Regions from separate parts of the Kocuria sp. GQ42 genome, predicted to be linked through region 2. Evidence: predicted binding sites of a transcription regulator. Region 2 holds the regulator's gene; each other region holds the start of a gene.

Region 1 (7,101 bases), 740 kb from region 2:
CCTCGACGAAGGACAGGGGCGGGGAGAACGCCTCGGGGTCGAAGATCCGGCGGGTGCCCGACGACGACGTGGTGCGCCGGGCCGGGTCCAGCCACACCCCGTCCGGGGGCCCGCCGGGCAGGGCGGTGAGGTCCAGCCGCTCGACGTCGGCCTGCAGCACCGTGGCCTCGGGGAAGGGGAGGAGGTTGAGCGTGGCCACCGCGGCCGTGGTCTCGTCGAGCTCCACGGCGGTGACCCGGCGGTCCAGGGAGGCCAGCGCGAGCGCGTCCGCGCCGATGCCGCAGCCGAGGTCGGCCACGTGCTCCAGGTCCGCGTCGGCGAACCGCCGGGCGTGCAGGGCGGCCACCCGCAGCCGGGTGGCCTGCTCGAGGCCGGTCCGGGTGAAGAGCATGCGGTCGGCGAAGTCGCCGAACTTCTCCCGCGCCCTGGCGCGGAGCCGGGCCTGGGTGAGCACCGCGGAGACGAGCCGGGGATCGTGCCCCGCGGCGCGCAGGCGGGTCGCGGCCCCCAGGGCGTCGTCGGCGTCGTAGGGGCCCACGGCCTCCAGCAGGCGACTCCCCTCGGCGGTGAGCAGGGGTGCGATGTCGGTCGCCTCGTTCTGCATCGGTCCACCCTATCCGGCCCGCCCGTGCGGGCGGGCACCGGTCAGTAGAACGCGGCGAGACGGCCCCGGGGGCCGTCGATGACGGTCACCGGGGTCTCGAAGACCCGGGTGAGGACCGCGCCGTCCATGATCTCGTGCGGCTCGCCGAACTCGGCGACCCGGCCGTCCTTGACTGCGCAGATCCGGTCCGCGTAGTGGCTGGCGAAGTTGATGTCGTGGAGCACGATGACGATGGTGCGCCCCATCTCGTCGCAGGCCCGCCGCAGGTGCTGCATCATCGACACGGCGTGCCGCATGTCGAGGTTGTTGAGGGGCTCGTCCAGCAGCACGTGGTCGGTCTCCTGGGCGAGGACCATGGCGACGTACGCGCGCTGGCGCTGGCCGCCCGACAGCTGGTCGAGATAGCGGTGCTCCAGCGGCGCCAGGCCGAGGAAGTCGATGTACCTGCCGATGATCTCGTCGTCCACGGCGGTGAGCCGGCCGCGGCTGTGGGGGAAGCGGCCGAAGCCCACCAGCTGCCGCACGGTGAGCCGGGTGATGTAGTGGTTCTCCTGGCGCAGGACGGAGACGATCCGGGCGAGGTCCTTGGACCGGGTCCGGGCCACGTCGTAGCCGGCGATGTCGATGCTGCCGTCGTCGAGGCCGAGCAGGCGTCCGATCATCGTCAGCAGCGTGGACTTGCCCGCACCGTTGGGGCCGACCAGGGCGGTCATGCCGGCCGACGGGATCTCGAGGTCGACGGGCCCGACCGTGACCTCACCGCCGTAGTCCTTGCGCACGTTGGTCAGGGTGATCACAGCCGGCCCTTTCGGAGGATGACGTAGAGGAAGACGGAGCCGCCGACGAGCTCGATGATGATCGAGACGACGCCCTGGGCGTAGAAGACGTGGTTCAGGACGAAGTAGGCGCCCGTCAGGACGAGGAACCCGGTGAGGACCGCCACGGGGAAGAGGTGGCGGTGGTCGTACGTGTCGGCGAACTGGTAGGCGAGCGTCGCCACCAGGAAGCCGAGGAACGTCATGGGGCCCACCAGGGCGGTGGAGACGGCCATCAGGACGGAGACGAGGAAGAGGGTGCCCATGATCTCGGCGCGGTGCCGCAGGCCGAGGTTCAGGCTCACGTCCCGTCCGAGGGCGACCACGTTCAGGCGCGAGGACCTCAGCCACAGGGCGCCGCCGGCCAGCAGGCACAGCGGGACCGCCACCGGCAGGTAGTCGGCCTGGGCGTTCGTCACGGAGCCGAACAGCCGGGCGGAGAGCACGTCGAACTCGCTGGGGGACAGCAGGCGCTGCATGAAGGTCGAGACGGAGCCGAGGCCCCCGCCGATGATGATGCCCACGAGCAGCATCACCTGCAGGTTCCCGTACCGGCCGGAGAGCAGCCAGCCGTAGAGCGCGAGGGAGAGCGCGACCATGAGGGCCACCTGCAGCAGGAACTGGGGCACGCCCTGCAGGACGAGGATCCCTGCGGCGCCCATGAAGTAGACCGTGGACGTCTGGATCGCCACGTAGAGGGACTCGAAGCCCATGATCGACGGGGTGATGATCCGGTTGTTCGTGGCCGTCTGGAAGCTCACGGTCGCGATCGCCTGGCAGAAGGCCACGACCGCCATGATGACCACGCTCGTCACCCGGCGGTCGGCGATGCGCCAGAAGCCGTCCGAGCCGACCGGCATCGGGTTGTCCCAGGCCAGCAGGCCGAAGGCGAAGCCCGCGGAGGCGAGGGCCAGCACCGCGACGACCGTCCAGTACCGCCGCCGGGCCCGCGGGGTGGGGAAGGCCCCGGCGCGGCCCCGTGCGGCGGGGGCCGCCGGCGCCGCGGCCGGTGCGGGGGCGGGAGTGCTGAGCACGGCCTCAGACACGACGACGCTGCCTCAGGAGCAGGCAGACGAACACCACGGCGCCGACGATCCCGAGGATCACGGACACGGGGATCTCGAACGGCATGATGATGATCCTTCCGATGAGGTCGCACAGCGTCACGATGGCGATGCCGAGCAGGCACACCCACGGCAGGTTGCTGCGCAGGTCGTCGCCGCGGACCATCGAGACGATGTTCGGCACGATGAGGCCCAGGAAGGGCAGGTTGCCGACGACGACGGTGACGACGCCGGTGGCCACCGCGATCAGCCCGGTCCCGAGCAGGACGGTGCGGTGGTAGTTCAGCCCGACATTGGTGGCGACGTCCTCGCCGAGCCCGGCGACGGTGAGCCGGTCCGCCACGAGGAACACCGCGATCCCGACCAGGAGCACGATCCACAGCACCTCGTACTGACCGCGCAGCACCGAGGTGAAGCTGCCGGCGAACCAGACGCCGAGGTTCTGCAGCATGTCCGTCTGCAGCGCCAGGAACGTCGAGACGGACCCGACCACCGCGCCCAGCATGATGCCGACGATGGGCACGATGAGGGAGGAGCGCAGGGAGACGCGGCGCAGGAAGAGGAAGAAGACCATGGTCCCGATGAAGGCCGCGGTCACGGCGCCGAGCATCCGGGTGAGGACCGTGGCGGTGGGCACGAGGAGCATGACGAGCAGCAGCCCGAGCCCCGCCCACTCGGTGGTGCCCGTCGTGGTGGGCTCCACGAAGCGGTTCTGCGTGAGCAGCTGCATCACCAGGCCGGACATGGACATGGCGGCGCCGGCGAGCACCAGGGCGATGGTGCGGGGGATCCGCGTGATCGCGAACATCTCGTCGCCGTCCTCGGCGCCGAAGACGTCGTAGACCCCCGTGAGGAGGGACGCGGCCAGCAGCGCGAGGACGCCGAGCGCACCGAGCAGCAGCTTCCAGTCGAACAGCGAGCCCTTGCTCGCCGCGGGGGGTCTCGACACGATCGTCGACATGGGGTCAGTCCTTCCTCCGGCCTCGTGCCCGGCGGACGGCGGTGGTGGGGCGGACCCCGCCACCGCCGTCCGGACGATGGGTCAGTCCTGCGCGCCCATGGCGTCGGCCAGGGTGTCGAAGAACTCGGTGTAGGTCTGGATGCCCTCGTTGGTGTAGGTGTCCCGGGGCATGTAGACGACCTGGCCCTCCTGCACCGCGGTGACGTTCTGCAGGGCCGCGGCGTTCTCGATGACCTCCTGCGCCGGGGTGTACTCCGGGTCCTCGGCGGAGATCGCGGCGTCGCGGTCCAGCACGAGGATCCAGTCGGGGTTCGAGTCGGCGATCGCCTCGACGGAGATGTCGTCGCCCTGGTGGTCGTCGCTGGCGCCCTCGACCTCGAGGGCCGGTGCGAAGTCGAAGATCTCGAACAGCGGGCCCAGGGTGCGTCCGTTGCCCGGGGCGATGAAGCCGATCTCGCCGCCGGAGACGGTGACGGCCATGACCGTGTCGCCGGGCCGGTAGCCGTCGACGACGCGCTGCATCGCCGCGTCGAAGTCGCCGTTGATCTGCTCGGCCTCGTCCTCGCGGTCGAAGATCTGGCCCAGGACGGAGGTCTGCCGCTTCAGCTCCTCGTCGAAGGGCTCGTCCTCCCGCGGGTCGAGCTCGACGATGGTGGCCTCCGGCACCAGGTCGGCGAAGTCCTCGCGGTAGTCGGCGAAGCGCTGGCCGTTGACGATGAGGTCGGGGTCCGCGGCGACGACGGCCTCGAGGTCGGGCTCGCGGTGGTTGCCGAGGTCGACGACGGACTCGTCGTCGGCGTAGGCGATGGTGTCCGGCATGAGGGCGCGCGGGGCCGCCGCCAGTTCGACGTCCCACTCGGCGAGCGTCTCGAAGGTGCGGTTGTCGGTGGCGACGACGGACGCCGGCGGGGCCTCGACCGTCTGCGTGCCGTAGTTGTCCTCGACCTCGACCGTGGCGGCGGAGGGGGCGGACGACTCCGCGGAGGCGGCCTCGTCGCCCTGGGCCGTGCCGCAGGCGGTGAGGGCGAGGACACCGGCGACGGCCAGGAGGGCAGCCGGGTGCTGGGTGCGGTTCATGGTCTTCCTTCGTGCAGAGGACGCCGGCGTGCTCCGGGGTGGAGGACGCCGGCGGGATCCGATGGGCGCGACGGACCTGCGCACGGATGCGCGGGGACGTCGAGGAGGGCACCGCTGCTCGGCCGAGGTAAGGGTTGCCTTACCGCTCAACCTAGAGGGTCGGGCGGGCGTGAGGCAAATCATTGGCGAACACCGGCGTGACCTAATTCCCGCCGGAGGTTCCCGCGGGGGTCGGCGCGCTGGCACTCGCCTTGACCGACTGCCAGCCCGCTCCTACAGTTGGCCTTGGCACTCTCCGGGTGAGGGTGCTAAGGGCCAGGCGATCGACCGGCACCGCGACGACGGTCGGTGCGCCGATCGGCCCGAAGCTCGACGGCGGGCTCCGCCCGCGGTCGCCCACCGTTTTCCACCCCTACAGACAAGGAGAGATCGTGTCGGTCTCCATCAAGCCTCTCGAGGATCGCATCGTCGTCCAGCCGCTCGCCGCTGAGCAGACCACCGCGTCCGGTCTCGTCATCCCGGACACCGCCAAGGAGAAGCCCCAGGAGGGCAAGGTCCTGGCGGTCGGCCCCGGTCGTGTCGACGACTCCGGCAACCGCATCCCGGTCGACGTCCAGGAGGGCGACGTCGTGATCTTCTCGAAGTACGGCGGCACCGAGGTCAAGTACAACGGCGAGGAGTACCTGGTCCTCCCGGCCCGCGACGTGCTCGCCGTCGTCGTCAAGTAGACCGGGCCGCACCGACCCGGCGCAGACCGCGCAGTCCTGACGAAGGGTGCCCGCCGCACGCCCCGCTGTTCCGGCGGGCCCGCGACGGGCACCCTTCGCCGATCCAGACCCCGAAACCCGCTGGCGACCCCAGCCACCCCAGAAGGAGCTCTTCGCCCATGGCCAAGCAGCTGGCGTTCGACGACGCCGCCCGCAAGTCCCTCGAGAACGGCGTCAACAAGCTCGCCGACACCGTCAAGGTCACCCTCGGCCCGCGCGGGCGCAACGTGGTGCTCGACAAGAAGTGGGGCGCCCCCACGATCACCAACGACGGCGTGACCATCGCCCGCGAGGTCGAGCTCGACGACCCGTACGAGAACCTCGGCGCCCAGCTCGCCAAGGAGGTGGCGACCAAGACCAACGACGTCGCCGGCGACGGCACCACCACCGCCACCGTGCTCGCCCAGGCGCTCGTCAAGGAGGGCCTGCGCAACGTGGCCGCCGGCGCCGACCCGCTGAGCCTCAAGCGCGGCATCGAGAAGGCCGTCGAGGCCGTCTCCGAGCGCCTGCTCGAGAACGCCCGCCCGGTGGAGGGCACCAACGTCGCCCACGTGGCGACCATCTCGGCGCAGGACCCGGCGATCGGCGAGCTCATCGCCCGGGCCTTCGAGACCGTCGGCAAGGACGGCGTCATCACGATCGAGGACGGCTCGAGCACCGAGGTCGAGCTCGACGTCACCGAGGGCATGCAGTTCGACAAGGGCTACCTGTCCCCGTCCTTCGTGACCGACGCCGAGCGCCAGGAAGCGGTCATGGAGAACTCCCTGGTGCTGCTGTACCAGGGCAAGATCTCCTCGGTGCCGGAGCTCATGCCCGTGCTGGAGAAGGTCCTCCAGGCCAAGAAGCCGCTGACCATCATCGCGGAGGACGTCGAGGGCGAGGCCCTGTCCACCCTCGTGGTCAACCGGCTGCGCGGCACCCTCGACGTCGTGGCCCTCAAGGCCCCCGGCTTCGGCGACCGCCGCAAGGCGATCATGCAGGACCTCGCCGTCCTCACCGGCGGCCAGCTCATCACCAGCGAGCTGGGCATCAGCCTCGACCAGGTCACCCTGGAGCAGCTGGGCACCGCCCGGCGCGTCACGGTCACCAAGAACACCACCACTCTGGTCGACGGCGGGGGCACCCCGGCCGAGATCCAGGACCGGGTCGCGACGATCCGCGCCGAGGTGGAGCGCACCGACTCCGAGTGGGACCGCGAGAAGCTCCAGGAGCGGCTCGCCCGCCTGGCCGGCGGGGTCTCCGTGATCAAGGTCGGCGCCGCCACCGAGGTCGAGGCCAAGGAGCGCAAGCACCGCATCGAGGACGCCGTCTCCGCGACCCGCGCGGCCCTCGAGGAGGGCATCGTCGCCGGCGGCGGCACCGCCCTCGTGCAGGCCGCGAAGGTCCTCGACGAGTCCGACCTCGGGCTCACCGGGGACGCCGCGACCGCGCTCGGCATCGTCCGCCGCGCGCTGCGGCAGCCGCTGTACTGGATCGCCCAGAACGCCGGTCAGGACGGGGCCGTGGTCGCCTCCCGCGTCGCCGAGCTCGAGGCCGGGCACGGCTACGACGCCGCCACCGGCGAGTACGTCGAGATGGTCGGCGCGGGCATCATCGACCCCGTCAAGGTCACCCGCTCGGCGCTGCAGAACGCCGCGTCCATCGCGGCGCTCGTGCTGACCACCGAGACGCTCGTGACGGACAAGCCCGCCGACGACGAGGGGCACGGCCACGGCCACCAGCACTGACGGCCGGCACTGACGGCCGGCGCCGAGCCGGCTCGCCCCGCGGACCCGTCCCACCACCGGTGGGGCGGGTCCGTCGCCGTCTCCGG
Region 2 (7,101 bases):
CCCCGGAGCCGAGGCACCGGACCATCGTCTCGCGGTCGGGGAAGGTGATGACGGTGCGGGCCGTCAGGGGGTGCGTGGTGCCGGGCAGCGTCTCAGTCATGGGTCCGGCCGCGCGGGCCGTGCTCTCGCTCTCTCGTGGGTCGCCGTGGTAGGGACGGCGGACGGGACTCGTCCTCCCCCAGGGTACCGCGCGGCTCCGGCACCGGAGGTCGCCGGCCGCACATTGCGATTTGGTATCGGTCACGCCCGCCGGGGCTCCTCGGCTGGGGGCGTCCACGGGCCCTGTGCTGGAATGGTCCGGTCCTCCGGCAGGGGGACGGGTGCGGCCTCCCCCGGTGCCGGCACCGCCCCCCTCCCGATCCCGGAAAGCCGAGGTGCGCGTCCCCCCATGGCCACTGCCCGTTCCCGGCCCCGGTCCGCCCGCGGCCGGCTCCCCGTGCTCGCCCTGTCCGCCGTGGGCGTCCTGGTCCTCGGCGCGTGCGGCACCGGCCCGGGGCCCGCCCTCGAAGGCACGGTCAGCGCGTCGGGCGCCGCGCCGACCTCCTCCACCACGGCGAGCACCGCGGACGGCCGGGTGGCCACCACGAAGCTGCCCGTCTACTGGGTGGGCCGTGCGGACGGCGAGGAGCGGCTGTTCCGCGAGTTCCGGGACGCCTCCGAGGCGGCCGCGGCCGTGGACCCCATCGCGGCGGCGGCGGCGCTGATGACCGGGGCGACCCCGGAGGACCCGGACTACCGGACGCTGTGGTCCCCGGTGGACCGGGTGGGCGCCTCGACGTCCCCGGGCGGGACCATCACCGTGGACCTGCCGTCCGAGGCCTTCCGCCCGGAGCTGGACGACCGCGAGGTCCGGCTGGCCCTCCAGCAGCTCGCGCACACGGTGACCGCCACGGCGGCCACGGCGGGCCTGCTGCCGGAGGGCTCCGCGGCCGAGGTCGTGGTGCTCGTGGACGGCCGGCCCGACGAGGAGGTCTTCGGGTCCGTGCGCCTCGACGGCCCCCTCCGCCCCGACGAGGCGCTGGAGGCACCGCTCTGGCTCGACGAGCCCCGGCAGGACGAACGGTCCGAGGGGACCCTCGTCCTCTCGGGACGGGCGCTGGACGAGGTGCGGGACTGCCGGTGGACCGTGGCCGGACCGGATGGGGAGCGCGTCTCGAGCGGCGCGGCGGACGAGGTCCCGCGGGGCGACGGGACCGCCGGGTTCCGGGCCGAGCTCGAGCTGGAGCCGGGCCCCTACGTGGTGACGGTCGTCGGCCGGGACGCCGAGGGCGGGACCGTGCGCGACGACAAGGACGTGGAGGTCGTCCCCGGCTGAACCGGCCGCCCGGGACTCAGAGGGTCCCGGACGCCCAGCGGCCGAGCGCGGCGCTGAGCACCGCCAGCGCGGCCGGTCCGGCGGTGGAGCTGCGCAGCACCTCCGGGCCGAGCCGGACCGCGAGGGCCCCCGCCCCGGCCAGGACCTCGAGCTCCGCCGGTGCGACGCCCCCCTCGGGGCCCACCACCAGGACGATCCGCTCGGCGCCCGCCCACGGGGCACCGGCGGTGCCGGCGGTGCCGACGGCGCCGGCCAGGTCGGCGAGGGAGTCGTGCGCCTCCTCGTGCAGGACGAGGCCGCGGGTCCCCGGCTCCCCGAGCAGGCGGGCGAGCTCGCGGGTGGTGGACAGGGGCAGCACCTCGGGCCAGGCGGCCCGCCGCGACTGCTTGGCGGCCGCCGCGACGGTGTGCACCCACTTCTCGTGGCTCTTGGCGGCGCGCTCCTTCTTCCACCGCACGATCGAGCGGTCGGCCTGCCAGGGCACCACGGCGTCGACGCCCAGCTCGGTGGCCGTCTCCACGGCCAGCAGGTCCCGGTCGCCCTTCGCGAGGGCCTGGGCGAGGACCAGCCGGGGCGTGCGGGCGGGCTCGGTGGTCACCGAGACCACGCCGACCTCCATGCTGTCCCGGTCCCCCGCGCGCAGCTCCCCGGTGGTCCGGGTCCCCGCGCCGTCGACGAGCTCGAGCCGCTCACCGGGCGCGAGCCGGCGCACGGTGACGGCGTGCCGGGCCTCCGGGCCGGTGACGGTGAGCGCCGCTCCGGGGCCGAGACCGGCGAGCCGGCCCGGCTCGACCTTGAAGACCGGCAGGCTCACAGGTCGGAGAACCGGTCCTTGAGCCGGGAGAAGAAGCCGCCGGAGCCGGCCGGGGAGTTCAGGGTGGTGCCGGTGGACTGGTCCTCGCCGCGCAGCCGGGACAGCTGCTCGAGCAGCTCGCGCTGCTCGTCGTCGAGCGCCGTGGGGGTCTCGACCTCGAGGTGGACGAACAGCTCGCCCCGGCCGCCGCCGCGCAGCCGGGTGGCCCCGAGCTCGTGCAGGGTCACGGTGTGGCCGGTCTGCGTGCCGGGGCCGACGGGCACCTCGCGCTCGCCGTCGAAGGTCTCGAGGGTCACGGTGGTGCCGAGGGCCGCGGAGGTCATGGGCACCCGGACGCGGGCGTGCAGGTCGTCGCCCTGGCGCTCGAACGTGGGGTCGGGATCGACCTTGAGCTCGACGTAGAGGTCGCCGTTCGGCCCGCCGGCGGTGCCGGCCTCGCCCTGCCCCGAGAGGCGGATCCGGTTGCCGGTCGAGACGCCGGCGGGGATCTTGACGGTCAGCGGGCGGCGGTCGCGCACGCGGCCCTCGCCGTAGCACTCGTGGCACGGGTGCTTGATGACGGTGCCGAAGCCCTGGCAGGTGGCGCACGGCGCCGCCGTGACCACGGTGCCGAGGATCGACTGGACCTGGCGCTGCACCTGGCCGGATCCGTGGCAGACGTCGCAGGTCTCGGGCTGGGTGCCCGCCTGGCAGCAGGTGCCGTCGCAGGTGGGGCAGACCACGGCGGTGTCCACGGTGATCTTCTTCTCCGTGCCGAAGACCGCGTCCCGGAGGGTGACCCGGACGTTGATCAGGGCGTCCTGGCCCTGGCGGGTGCGGGACGCGGGTCCGCGCCGGCCGGAGCCGGCGCCGCCGGCTCCCTGGAAGAAGGTGTCGAAGATGTCGGCGAAGCCGAACCCCGTGCCGGGGAAGCCCCCGCCGAAGCCGGTGTCGGTGCCGTTCTCGTTGCCGGTCGCGTCGTAGACGCGCCGCTTCTCGGGGTCGGAGAGGACGTCGTTGGCGTGGGAGAGGCGCTTGAAGTCCTCGGCGGCCTCCGGGCCGGGGTTGACGTCGGGGTGCAGCCGGCGGGCCTTCTTGCGGTAGGCCTTCTTGATCTCTTCCTGGCTGGCGTCCCGGGACACGCCCAGGGTCTCGTAGTGATCGCTCACCGTGGTCCGTTCTGTCGAGAGGTCTGTGGTGGGTTTCGCTGGTGGGCCCCGGGGGACGGGGCCCGCGGGGGCTCAGCCCCCGAGGATACGGGAGAGGTAGCGGGCGACGGCGCGCACGGCGGCCATCGTGGACGGGTAGTCCATGCGCATCGGGCCCACGACCCCCACCTTGGACTGCGGCCCGTAGCCGGTGGCGACGACGGCGGCCTCGGACAGGGGGCCCTCGGCGTTCTCCGTGCCGATCCGCACGGCCACCCCGCGGGCGTCCTGCTCCATCTCGGAGAGCAGCCGGAGCATCACCACCTGCTCCTCGAGGGCCTCGAGGACCGGGCCGATGCTCAGGTGGAAGTCCCCGGTGGAGCGGGCGAGGTTGGCGGTGCCGGCCATGACCATGCGGTGCTCGGCCCCGCCCGCCGCGAGGGCGCCGACGGCCTCCCCCACGGCGGCGGCGGCCGGCTGCAGCGGCGGGGCGGTGCTCGCGGTCATCGCCGCGAGGGCGTCCGGCACCGCGGTCAGGGAGCGCCCGACCACGGCGGCCAGCACCCGGGCGCGCAGCTCGAGCAGCTGGGACTCCTCGAGCGGCGCCCGCAGCACGGCGACGCGCTGCGCCACCCGGCCGTTGGTCGGGATGAGCACCACCAGCACCCGGCCGGCGCCGAGGTCGACGACCTCGACGTGGCGCACGGTGACCCCGGAGGCGTGCGGGTACTGCACGACCGCGACCTGCTGGGTGAGCTGCGCGAGCAGCCGCACGGTGCGCTCCATGACGTCGTCGATGTCCGCGGCGTCGTCCAGCAGCCGCTGGATGGCCCGCCGTTCCGGACCCGAGAGCGGCTTGACGGCCGCGATCTGGTCGACGAACGTGCGGTAGCCCTTGTCCGTGGGGATCCGGCCCGAGCTCGTGTGGGGGGCCGTGATCAGGCCCTCCTCCTCGAGCGCGGCCATGTCGTTGCGCACGGTGGCCGAGGAGACGCCGAGCCGGTGCCGGTCCACGAGGGCCTTGGAGCCGACCGGCTCGCGGAAGTGCACGTAGTCCTCCACGATGGCCTGCAGGATCTGCAGTCGTCTCGGATGGTTCACGTCGCTCCTCCCCGGTTCGTCCACGCCCCCGAAGATGCCCTGGCACTCGGGTGGCCACAGTGCCAACGGCGTCCAGTGTAGCCCCCGTGTCCGACGGCCGGTCGCCCCCGCGGTTTGGTACGCTTCCGGCTGATCCGCGCCGGACGCGCGGCACCGCGACCCGGGAGGACGACCATGAGCCACCACGGCTGGGGGCCGCGCAGCCTCGACGACGACGCCCTCGCCCGCCGCCGGCCGGTCTCCGCGGAGGTCCCGGTCGCCCCGGGGATGCTCCTGGAGGACGTCACGACCGGCTGGGTCGGCGCGGTCGTGTCCCTGGAGACCATCGGCGGGATGCGCGTGCTGGGGCTCGAGGACCGGAGGGGGCGGGTCAAGGCGTTCCCCCTGGGACCGGGGTTCCTGCTCGAGGGCGAGCCCGTGGTCGTTGTCGAGCCCCGCCGGGCCCCCGCGGCGCGCAAGCGCTCCCGCACGCGCTCGGGCTCCGTGGCCGTCGAGGGGCTGCGCGCGAGCACCGCGAAGGCCTCCCGGGTGTGGGTCGAGGGCTACCACGACGCCGAGCTGGTGGCCAAGGTGTGGGGCCACGACCTGGCGGTCGAGGGCATCGTCGTGGAGCCCCTGCACGGCATCGACGACCTGCCCGCCGCCGTGCGGGAGTTCGGGCCGGGCCCCGGGCGACGGCTCGGCATCCTCGTCGACCACCTCGTGGCCGGCTCCAAGGAGTCGAGGATCGCCGCGGAGACCATGCGCCTGCCCGGCGCCGCGGGCAACGTCCTGGTGCTGGGCCACCCCTACGTCGACATCTGGCAGGCGGTCAGGCCGCGCACCCTCGGCATCGACGCCTGGCCCGTGGTCCCGCGCGGCACGGACTGGAAGACCGGCACCGCCGCCGCCCTCGGGTGGCCGCACCGCACCCCCGGCGACCTCGGCCGGGCCTGGCAGCACATCCTGTCCCGCGTGGACAGCTACGCCGACCTCGAGCCGTCCCTGCTGGGCCGGGTCGAGGAGCTCATCGACTTCCTCACCGCCCCCGGCGCCTGACCCGCCGCCCCCGCGCACGGGCAACGCCCAGCAGATCGTCACAAAGGCACACGTGCGCGGGGCCGATCCTCCGCCCTCCGGGCCGGTCGGTAGGATGGTCGTGTCCCACCCACCCTCCGCGGCCCCGCCGCGGTCCCACCGCCGAAGGACATCCGTGCCCGTGCAGACCGACCCCCGATCGAGCCGCGACAACGCCGGGGCCCCGTTCGAGGGCCTCTCCCCCGTGGCCCAGCCGCTGACCGTCACCGAGGACCACCAGTGGGCGACCCTGGCGCACTTCGGTGGCGTCATCGGCTTCCTCCCCTCGTTCCTCGTCCACCGCGTCTTCCGCGGGCGCGGCCCGTTCACGGAGCAGGAGTCGATGGAGGCCATGAACTTCACGCTGCTGCCGACCCTCGTGGTGGTCACCGGGATCCTGCTCGCCCCGGTGCCGTTCATCGGCTGGTTCTTCGCGCTCGCCGCCGCCGCCGCGTGGCTGCTGCTCGCCGTCGGCTCCCTCATCGGCGGGGTCCGGGTCAACCGCGGCGAACCGCACCTCTACCGCTTCAACACCCGGCTCTACGACCGGCTCGTCGAGCGCCTCCGCGAGCGGTCCCGGGGGCGCGCCGCGCGCGGCTGACCCCGGCCCGCGCCGGGGGTGTCCCTGACGGACGCATCCGTTCCCGACGGGTGCGTCCGTTCCTCGTGCGGGCGCCCCGGCCGGGGTGCCCCCGTCAGGCGAGCAGCCGCCGCACCACGGCGTCGCCGAGGAGCCGGCCCCGCAGGGTCAGCACCAGCGAGCCGCGCAGCGCCGCCGCGGGCTCCACCAGCCCGTCGGCGATCAGCCCGGCCACCGCGGTCCGCCCGCCGCCGGCCAGAGCGGTCGTGGGCAGGCCGTCGCGGATCCTGGCCTCCAGCATCACCCGCTCGAGGTGGCGGGTGTCCGCGTCGAGGATCTCGCGCCCGGCCGCCGGCGACTGCCGGGCGCGCACCCGGTTCGTGTAGGGCACGGGGTGCTTGAGGTTCCACCAGCGCGTCCCGCCCACGTGCGAGTGCGCCCCGGGGCCGATCCCCCACCAGTCCTGGTTGCGCCAGTAGGCGAGGTTGTGCCGGCTGCGGTGGGCGCCGGCGTCCGCGCCCTCGGCGGGCCGGGCCCAGTTGCTCACCTCGTACCACTCGAAGCCGGCCTCGGCGAGGACCCGGTCCGCGAGCTCGTACTTGTCGGCCTGGTCGTCCTCGTCGATCGACGGGACCTCCCCGCGCCGCATCCGCGCCGCGAGCTTCGTGCCGTCCTCGATGATCAGCGAGTACGCGGAGACGTGGTCGGGCTCGTAGCCCACCGCCGTGCGCACCGAGTGCTCCCAGTCGGCCAGGGACTCCCCCGGGGTGCCGTAGATGAGGTCCACGCTGACGCCCAGGCCGGCCTCGCGCGCCCACCGCACGGCCCGCGGCACGTTGTCGGGGTCGTGCGTGCGGTCCAGGACGGCGAGCACGTGCGGGACGGCCGACTGCATCCCGAAGGACACCCGGGTCACCCCCGCCGCCGCGAGCACCGCGAGGGACTCGGGCGTCACGGAGTCCGGGTTGGCCTCGGTGGTCACCTCCGCGTCCGCCGCGAGCCCGAAGCTCTCCGCGGCCTGCGCCAGGACCGCGGCGAGGTCCTCGGCGGGCAGCAGCGTGGGAGTGCCGCCGCCGAAGAACACGCTGTGCAGCGGGCGGGGGGCCAC
Region 3 (7,101 bases), on a different contig from region 2:
CCCGGTTGGCCGCGCCCATGAACAGCAGGATCTTCGAGTCCGCGGGGATCCGGACGCCTCCGATCTCGGTGTCGACCGTGGAGGTGCGGTGGAACATCTGGAACGGCGACTCGACGCGCAGCGCTTCGTCGACCGCGAACTTGGCCAGCTTCGGGTCGGCCTTGAGCTTCTCCCACTGCTCGGGGTGCCGAGCGAGGCTGTAGAGCGTGTTCCCGATGCCGAAGATCGTGGTGTCCACCCCCGCGGAGAGCAGGGCGCGCACCAGCAGGGTGGCCTGTTCAGGGGCGATGCGCCCCTCCTCGGCGACCTTCCAGATGTCGGCGCCCAGGCCGGTGATCGACAGGTTCTCACGGGCGCAGCTGTCCATGATCCACGCGGCGACCTTCTCGCCCTCGGTGAAGGCCTCGGCCCGGATCTCGTTGTCGGCGCCGAAGGCGTTGAAGGCCATCGCACCGTAGGGGAGCAGGTTTTCCCGGCCTCCCGGGCGCAGGCCCACCGCGTCGGGGAACACCTTCAGGGGGTAGGGCTCGGCGATGTCCTTGATGGCGTCGACGTCCCCCTGGGCCACCACCCGCTCGGCCAGTTCCTCCGCGAAGGGGGCGAACTGCTCCCGCAGCCGGCGCATGGTGGACGGGGAGATGACCCCGGCCAGGCCCCGGCGCATCACGGTGTGCGTGGGCGGATCGGACTCCAGGATCGAGGGCGGGCGCCACTCGGGTTCCTTGCGGATGTCCTTGGGGCCGAGGCCACCGCTGGAGCAGTAGGACTCGAAGTCGGTGAGGATCTCGTAGACCCACTCGTAGCGGGTCACGGCGTAGCAGCCGTGCTTCTCCAGCCACACCACGGGTCCGGCTTCCCGGAGCTTCTCGTGCAACGGGTAGGGATTCGAGATGTTCTCGACGGAGAAGGGATCGTCGGGCAAGGACACGGCCTCAGGCCTCGTGGCGGTGACAGTCATGGTGACTCCTGTGCTGGGTCGGTGGTTCAGAGTTCCAGGGTGAGCTTGCGGCACCCGGCCGCGGCGCGGGAGACGCAGATCATCATGGCGTCGCCCGAGTGCTTCTCCTCCTCGTTGAGGATGGCGTCCCGGTGCTCGACCTCCCCTGCCACCACGCGGGTCTCGCACGTGCCGCACACTCCCGCGCGGCAGGAGGAGAGCACACGCACTCCGTGCTCCTCCACCACGTCCAGGATGGTGCGGTCCGGGGGGACGGTGACGGTGGTGCCCGTATCGGTCAGCTCCACCTCGAAGGGCTCGGCGCTCGCCCCGGCGTCGAGGTTGGCCGCGACGAAGCGCTCCAGGTGCAGCGCACCGGGGGGCCAGCCCATGCAGTAGTCCTCGATCACGCGCAGCAACGGTTCGGGTCCGCACGCGTAGACCAGCATCTTCGCCCGGGGCAGGGCCAGCAGACCCTCGAGATCGATGCGCCCCACCTCGTCCTCCGGGTAGAGGAGGACGCGGTCCCCGTAGGCGGCCACGAGCTCGTCCGCGAAGGCCATCGAGGCCCGGCTGCGTCCGCCGTAGGCCAGGCGCCACTCGCGGCCGGCGGCTTCCGCGGCCTCGATCATCGGCAGGATCGGAGTGATGCCGATGCCGCCGGCCACGAACAGGTACTTCCGGGAGTCGACGTAGGGGAAGTTGTTGCGGGGCCCGTTGATGTGGACCGTGTCGCCCTCGGCCAGGCTCTCGTGCACGTAGGCGGAACCACCACGGGAATCGCGGGTGCGCAGCACCGACACCTGGATCCGGCTGCGGTCGGCCAGGGGCGAGCACAGGGAGTACTGGCGCATGTGGTGGGGCAGGATCAGATCGATGTGCGAGCCCGGCTCCCACTGCGGGAAGTCGGAACCGTCGGGCATGCGCAGGGTCACCCGGCGAACGCCCTCGGCCACGGTCTCGAGCCGGTCGACGAGGACTTCCTCGACCTCGTGCCGGTAGCCGTTCGTGGTCTGGTTCCCGACGGCGGGGGTGGGAACGGTGTTCACGGTGGTCATGGTCCCTCCACTCAGGCGGTCACGGACAAGGATGCGGCCACAGCGCGGTGAGCGCTCAGGCCGCCGTCGACGCACACGTCGGTGCCGTTGATCCAGGCGGCCTCCGGGCTGACGAGGAAGCCGATGGCCTGTGCGATGTCGTCCGGCTGCCCTGCGCGGCCCAGCAGGGCGACGGCGCCCTCGACCTTGTCGCGGCCGTGGTCCATCTTGAAGTCCTCGAGGATGGGGGTCTGGACGGGGCCGGGGCTGACCGAGACGACGCGCGCCCTCCCCAGGGAGGAGGCGGCGGCCTCCAGGCTCAACCAGCGGACACACTCCTTCGAGAACCGGTAGGAGTTCCCCGTGACCTCAGGATCCGCACCGGCCAGGTCCAGGGCCGTCTCCCGGTTCTCGACGGAGGTGAACGCGACGATCTGCTCGCGGCGCTCGGTCCAGCCACTGGCCACGTTGGAGGCCAGGTTGACGACCACGCCGCCCCGGACGAGCTTGGGCAGCAGAGCCCGGGTCAGATCCCGGACGCCGAAGACGTTGACGGACAGCACCAGACGCCAGGGGGCTGTGCCGGGAACGCCGGCGATGTTGAGCAGCCCGTCGATTCCCTCCGGGATCCGTCCGGCGGCCGCGGCCACACCCTCGGCCGTGGAGAGGTCCGCCTGGACGAAGGCCCCCGGGAACTCCGCGGGCGTGTTGCGGTCCACGCCGATCACCTCCGCGTCGGCATCGCGCAGGAGAGCTGCGGTGGCAGCACCGATGCCGGAGGCGGCACCGGTGACGACGAATGTCTGTCCGTCGAGGGTCATGGACGTGGTCCTTCCAGAAGAGTGGCCCCTGCACGCTCGAATGGATCCTCCGCGTGCGGTTCGGCTGGTTCGACTCCACTATGTGGCCTGGCGCACTCCCGGTTCATCTCTCCTTTTCACTGGGTGGAAGATGGCGTGGGTCCGGTCACAGGGGAGCTCGAAGCTGGGAACAGGGGAAGTCCGCCCACCGGTCGGTGGGCACTTCCGGAACATGAGCGACAAGGAGATCCGGTGCCTGCCACCTACGAAGTCATCGACCCGGCCACGCTGGACCCGGTCGGAGAAGTTCCGTTGCACCAACCAGAGGACGTCGAGCGGGCGATTGCCGCCGCGGCCGCGGTCGCCCGCCACTGGGCCGCGGACCGTGAAGCCCGCCGGACGGCGCTGCGCCAGGCCTCCGAGGCGGTGCTGGCCGAGGCCGAGGGCCTCGGCCGGATCCTGTCGCTGGAGCAGGGCAAGGTCTGGGCCGAGGCCACCCAGGAGTTCACGGTCGCGGCCGGGCTGCTGCGCCACTACGCCGACCTCGACTGGGACCTGGTCGAGACGCTGCCCGCCCGCGGCGAGCGCTCCGTCCAGGTCCAGTACGCCCCCGTCGGACTGGTGGGCGCCATCACGCCCTGGAACTTCCCGATCTCCCTGCTGGCGGTGAAGCTGGCCCCGGCGCTGGTGGCCGGGTGCACCGTGATCGCCAAGCCGTCCCCGTCCACCCCGATGTCCACCCGTGCGCTGGCCGAGGTGCTCAACCGGTTCCTGCCCGAGAACGTGCTGCAGGTCGTCACCGGCCGCGGTGTCCTCGCCAAGGCGCTGTCCGAGATGCCGGGCGTGCGGAAGATCTCGTTCACCGGGTCCACGGAGATCGGGGCTGCCATCATGGCCCAGGCCGCACCGACCGTGAAGAAGGTGACGCTGGAGCTGGGCGGCAACGATCCGGCGATCGTGCTGCCGGATGCGGACCTCGAGTTCACGGCCGCCCGGATCGCCGGCTCCGCCTTCCGCAACGCCGGCCAGGTGTGCATGGCGGTCAAGCGGGTCTACGTCCCGCGTGACCGGTCGGCGGCGCTGACGGAGGCCCTGGTGGAAGCCGTCTCCGCGCTGCGGATCGGCCACGGCGTGGCCGAGGGCACCACCATGGGGCCGATGCACACCAGCGGACAGCAGCAGCTGGTGAAGGACTACGTGGCGCGGGCCGTGGCCGAGGGCGGACGCATCGCCCACGGCGGGGAGCACGGCACAGACCTGCCGGGACACTTCCTGGAGCCGACCGTCGTCGCCGACGCTCCGCACCACACGGATCTGGTGGCGTGCGAGCAGTTCGGTGCGGCGTTGCCGGTCGTGGCCTATGACGACCTGGACGCCACCGTGGAGGAGCTCAACGCCCAGGAGTTCGGCCTGGGCGCCTCGGTCTGGTCCCCGGACCTGGAACGGGCCCACGAGGTGGCTGCCCGGCTGGAGGTCGGCACGGCCTGGATCAACCAGCACACCGTCGTGGAGCTGGACGCCCCGTTCGGAGGGTGGAAGGGCTCCGGACTGGGGCGTGAGCGCGGCCGGTGGGGGCTGGGGGAGTACCTGGAGCCCCGCACCGTCAACGCCCGCCCGCACACCGGCTGACGCCGGCGGCACGGACGGCGAAGGGGCCCCGCACCGGGAACGGTGCGGGGCCCCTTCGTCGGCCCGGACGAGCCGCTCAGGCCTCGATGCCCAGGCGGAGTCGCTGCTTCTGCTGGTTGACGAACGCCAGGGCGAGCACGCCGAAGGTCACCAGCAGGATGGCGGTGACCTGGAAGGCCAGCCGGTACCCGTCGGCCGGTGTGGGGGCTCCGCCGATCAGGAAGCCGCCGACGGCCGGGGCGAACACGCCGCCGGTGGTGAGTACGGCGTTGGCCACGTTGAGGTGCCCACCGCGCTGGGAGATCGTGGTCAGCTCGCCCACGATGAGGTAGGTGATGGCGAACATGGCCGGGGCGGTGCCGAACCCGAGGCTCATCAGCGCCACCCCGAGGACCGGCGATGAGACGAACGTGGAGGCCAGCAGGGCGGTGCCGGCACCGGCCCCGGCCAGGCCCAGGGTCCACCCGCGCGAACGGCGGCTGGGCACGCCCCGCTGATCCATCCGCTGGATCAGGATGCTCAGACCGATCGTGGCGACGACGCCCCACGCGGCAGGCAGGGCGATGAGAGAGCCGGCCTGCTGCCCGCTGAAGCCCATGACGTTCTGGAAGTACGCCGGGCCCCAGGACATGGCCAGCGTGAAGGTCCAGTAGGCGAAGAACGATGCCATGACGGCGAAGATCCAGGTCGGGTTCATGATGCTGCGGAAGAAGGGGACCTTCTCCTCGTTGACCCGGGAGGCCCCGGGGGCGGAGACGGCGATCTCGGTGCCCTCGATCTCGCGCTCGGCCGCCAGCGAGGTGTACGGCCCTTCCTTGCCGAGGATCATCCAGGCCGCGCACCACAGCACCCCGACCACGGCCAGGACGACGAACGCCGTGCGCCACCCGTGCTGGGCGATGACCCAGGCGAGCACCGGGGCGAAGGCCACGATGCCCAGTGTCACTCCGGAGGAAGCCACCGCGGCCGGGGTCGCTCCCTTCTTCGAGGGGAACCACTTGTAGACCGCGTGCATGAGCACCGGGGCGAGCGGGCCCTCACCGGCGCCCAGCGCCAGCCGGGACACCCACAGCGCCGGCAGGGTGGCGAAGACCACGACCGGCATCACCGACAGCGACCAGATCAGGCACAGCACCAGCAGGATGGTCTTCGCCCGGAACTTGTTGGCCAGCGGGGCCGCCACCAGCTGTGCCAGTCCGAAGGTGAGGAACATGGCACTGGCGACCAGTCCGAACTGTTCCGGGGTGATGTCCAGCTCCTCCATCAACGGCACCGCGGCCAGGCCCAGAACAGCCTTGTCGGCCCAGCTGAGCATCATGAGGAACAGCAGCAAGAAGGTCAGCATCCAGGCGTAGCGGGAACGCTTCCTGCTGCTCCAGTGGTGCGGGTCCTTGGGATCGATGCCCGATCCCGGCGGAACGGGCTGAGCGGATTGGGGTACGGCTGTGGTGGTCATGGCGGTGAGCTCCCGTCGTGCACTCTCGGCGAGTGCGGGCCGTGGTGAAGTGTCTCAGCGAATCTAGGAGTCTGTGAACTGGAGCACATAGGACGTTTTCCGGCCAGTGAAAATCACGCGTTCTCCCGACCGGGAGGCGCGGGCAGAGTAGGAGCACTTCACCTGCCTGCCCGTGCAGGCCGCGTCCGATCGGAAGGCCCACCCATGACTGACCGCGTTGCCCTCGACGCCCCCCTCGACCAGGCCCGCGGGCTGCACGTGGTCACGCTCGGGACCGCCGCCGGCCCCGCGATCCGCTCCGAGTGTCCTGGGATCGCGACCGCCATCGTCGTCGACGGCCGGTTCTACCTCGTGGACTTCGGTCTCGGAGTCACCCGGGCCGCCCATGCGGCCGGTCTGCGCGGGGAGAACCTGAAGGCCTGCTTCGTGACCCACCTGCACTCGGACCACGTGGCCGAGATCCCCGCCTACCTGCTGTGGAACTGGGGCCGGCCGGTGCAGGGCTTCACCGAACCGGTGCAGCTCCTGGGCCCCGGCCCGGCCGACCCCCGAGCCGGAGGGGTCGGCGTCGCGGGTCTTGTGGAGCACGTGCTGCGCGCCTACTCCTACGACATCGACGTCCGGATCGTCGACGAGGGGCGTCCGCCTCTGTACGACCTCGTGCAGGTCGAGGAGATCGGGCTGCCGGCCTCCGCGGCGGGGGCCGACGGGGAGCACACCCCCCGGATGGACCCGTTCCTGGTCTACGAGGACGAGGTCGTGCGGGTGAGCGCCATTCTCGTGGAGCACCCGCCGATCTTCCCGGCCTTCGCCTTCCGCTTCGACACCGCCTACGGATCGGTGGTGGTCTCGGGGGACACGACGGAGTGCCTCAACACGTCCACCCTGGCCGGCGGGGCGGACCTGTTGGTGCACGAAGCCGTCAACCTCGACTTCTACCGGGCACGGGATTTCGGCCCGGAGTTCCTCAACCACCAGGAGATCTCGCACACCACTCCCGCCGGGGTGGGCCGAGTCGCTGCCCGGGCCGGGGTTGCCAGGGTCGTGCTGTCCCATCTGGCCGGTGTCGCCACCGACGCGGAGTGGACCGCCGGTGTCGCAGCCGAGTACGCCGGACCCGTCAGCGTGGCACGTCCCGGTGAGGTCTACGCCGTCGTTCCCGCGGAAGCCCCCGCAGCCAGTCCCGCCTGATCCGGCGAGCGGGAAGGTCAGGCGGGGACTCCCAGCGAACGGGTGATCGCC

Evidence for each region. The regulator HrcA, encoded in region 2, represses chaperone genes, less so after heat shock. The targets are predictions, from matches to a motif close to TTNGCACTCGNNNNNNNCGAGTGCNAA.
Region 1: a site for HrcA is predicted at 4,761-4,787, ahead of groES (co-chaperone GroES). Genes of this name have one in related genera too.
Region 3: a site for HrcA is predicted at 2,991-3,017, ahead of AC6CH6_RS12945 (coniferyl-alcohol dehydrogenase). Genes of this name have one in related genera too.

The regions. Positions count from the first base shown of each region.
Region 1 is NZ_JCAXEN010000001.1:300,635-307,735, forward strand. It holds gene AC6CH6_RS01400 (THUMP-like domain-containing protein) at 1-604, opposite strand, end outside; gene AC6CH6_RS01405 (iron ABC transporter ATP-binding protein) at 646-1,401, opposite strand; gene AC6CH6_RS01410 (iron chelate uptake ABC transporter family permease subunit) at 1,398-2,465, opposite strand; gene AC6CH6_RS01415 (ABC transporter permease) at 2,458-3,444, opposite strand; gene AC6CH6_RS01420 (siderophore ABC transporter substrate-binding protein) at 3,526-4,521, opposite strand; gene groES (co-chaperone GroES) at 4,953-5,249, shown strand; gene groL (chaperonin GroEL) at 5,408-7,015, shown strand.
Region 2 is NZ_JCAXEN010000001.1:1,045,247-1,052,347, reverse strand. It holds gene AC6CH6_RS05040 (PhoH family protein) at 1-100, opposite strand, end outside; gene AC6CH6_RS05035 (GerMN domain-containing protein) at 389-1,315, shown strand; gene AC6CH6_RS05030 (16S rRNA (uracil(1498)-N(3))-methyltransferase) at 1,332-2,129, opposite strand; gene dnaJ (molecular chaperone DnaJ) at 2,126-3,277, opposite strand; gene hrcA (heat-inducible transcriptional repressor HrcA) at 3,350-4,357, opposite strand; gene AC6CH6_RS05015 (DUF3097 domain-containing protein) at 4,532-5,395, shown strand; gene AC6CH6_RS05010 (DUF4870 domain-containing protein) at 5,550-6,014, shown strand; gene hemW (radical SAM family heme chaperone HemW) at 6,109-7,101, opposite strand, start outside.
Region 3 is NZ_JCAXEN010000006.1:48,986-56,086, forward strand. It holds gene AC6CH6_RS12935 (cytochrome P450) at 1-958, opposite strand, end outside; gene AC6CH6_RS12940 (PDR/VanB family oxidoreductase) at 985-1,995, opposite strand; gene AC6CH6_RS12945 (coniferyl-alcohol dehydrogenase) at 2,007-2,795, opposite strand; gene AC6CH6_RS12950 (aldehyde dehydrogenase family protein) at 3,027-4,403, shown strand; gene AC6CH6_RS12955 (MFS transporter) at 4,480-5,859, opposite strand; gene AC6CH6_RS12960 (MBL fold metallo-hydrolase) at 6,064-7,050, shown strand; gene AC6CH6_RS12965 (IclR family transcriptional regulator) at 7,068-7,101, opposite strand, start outside.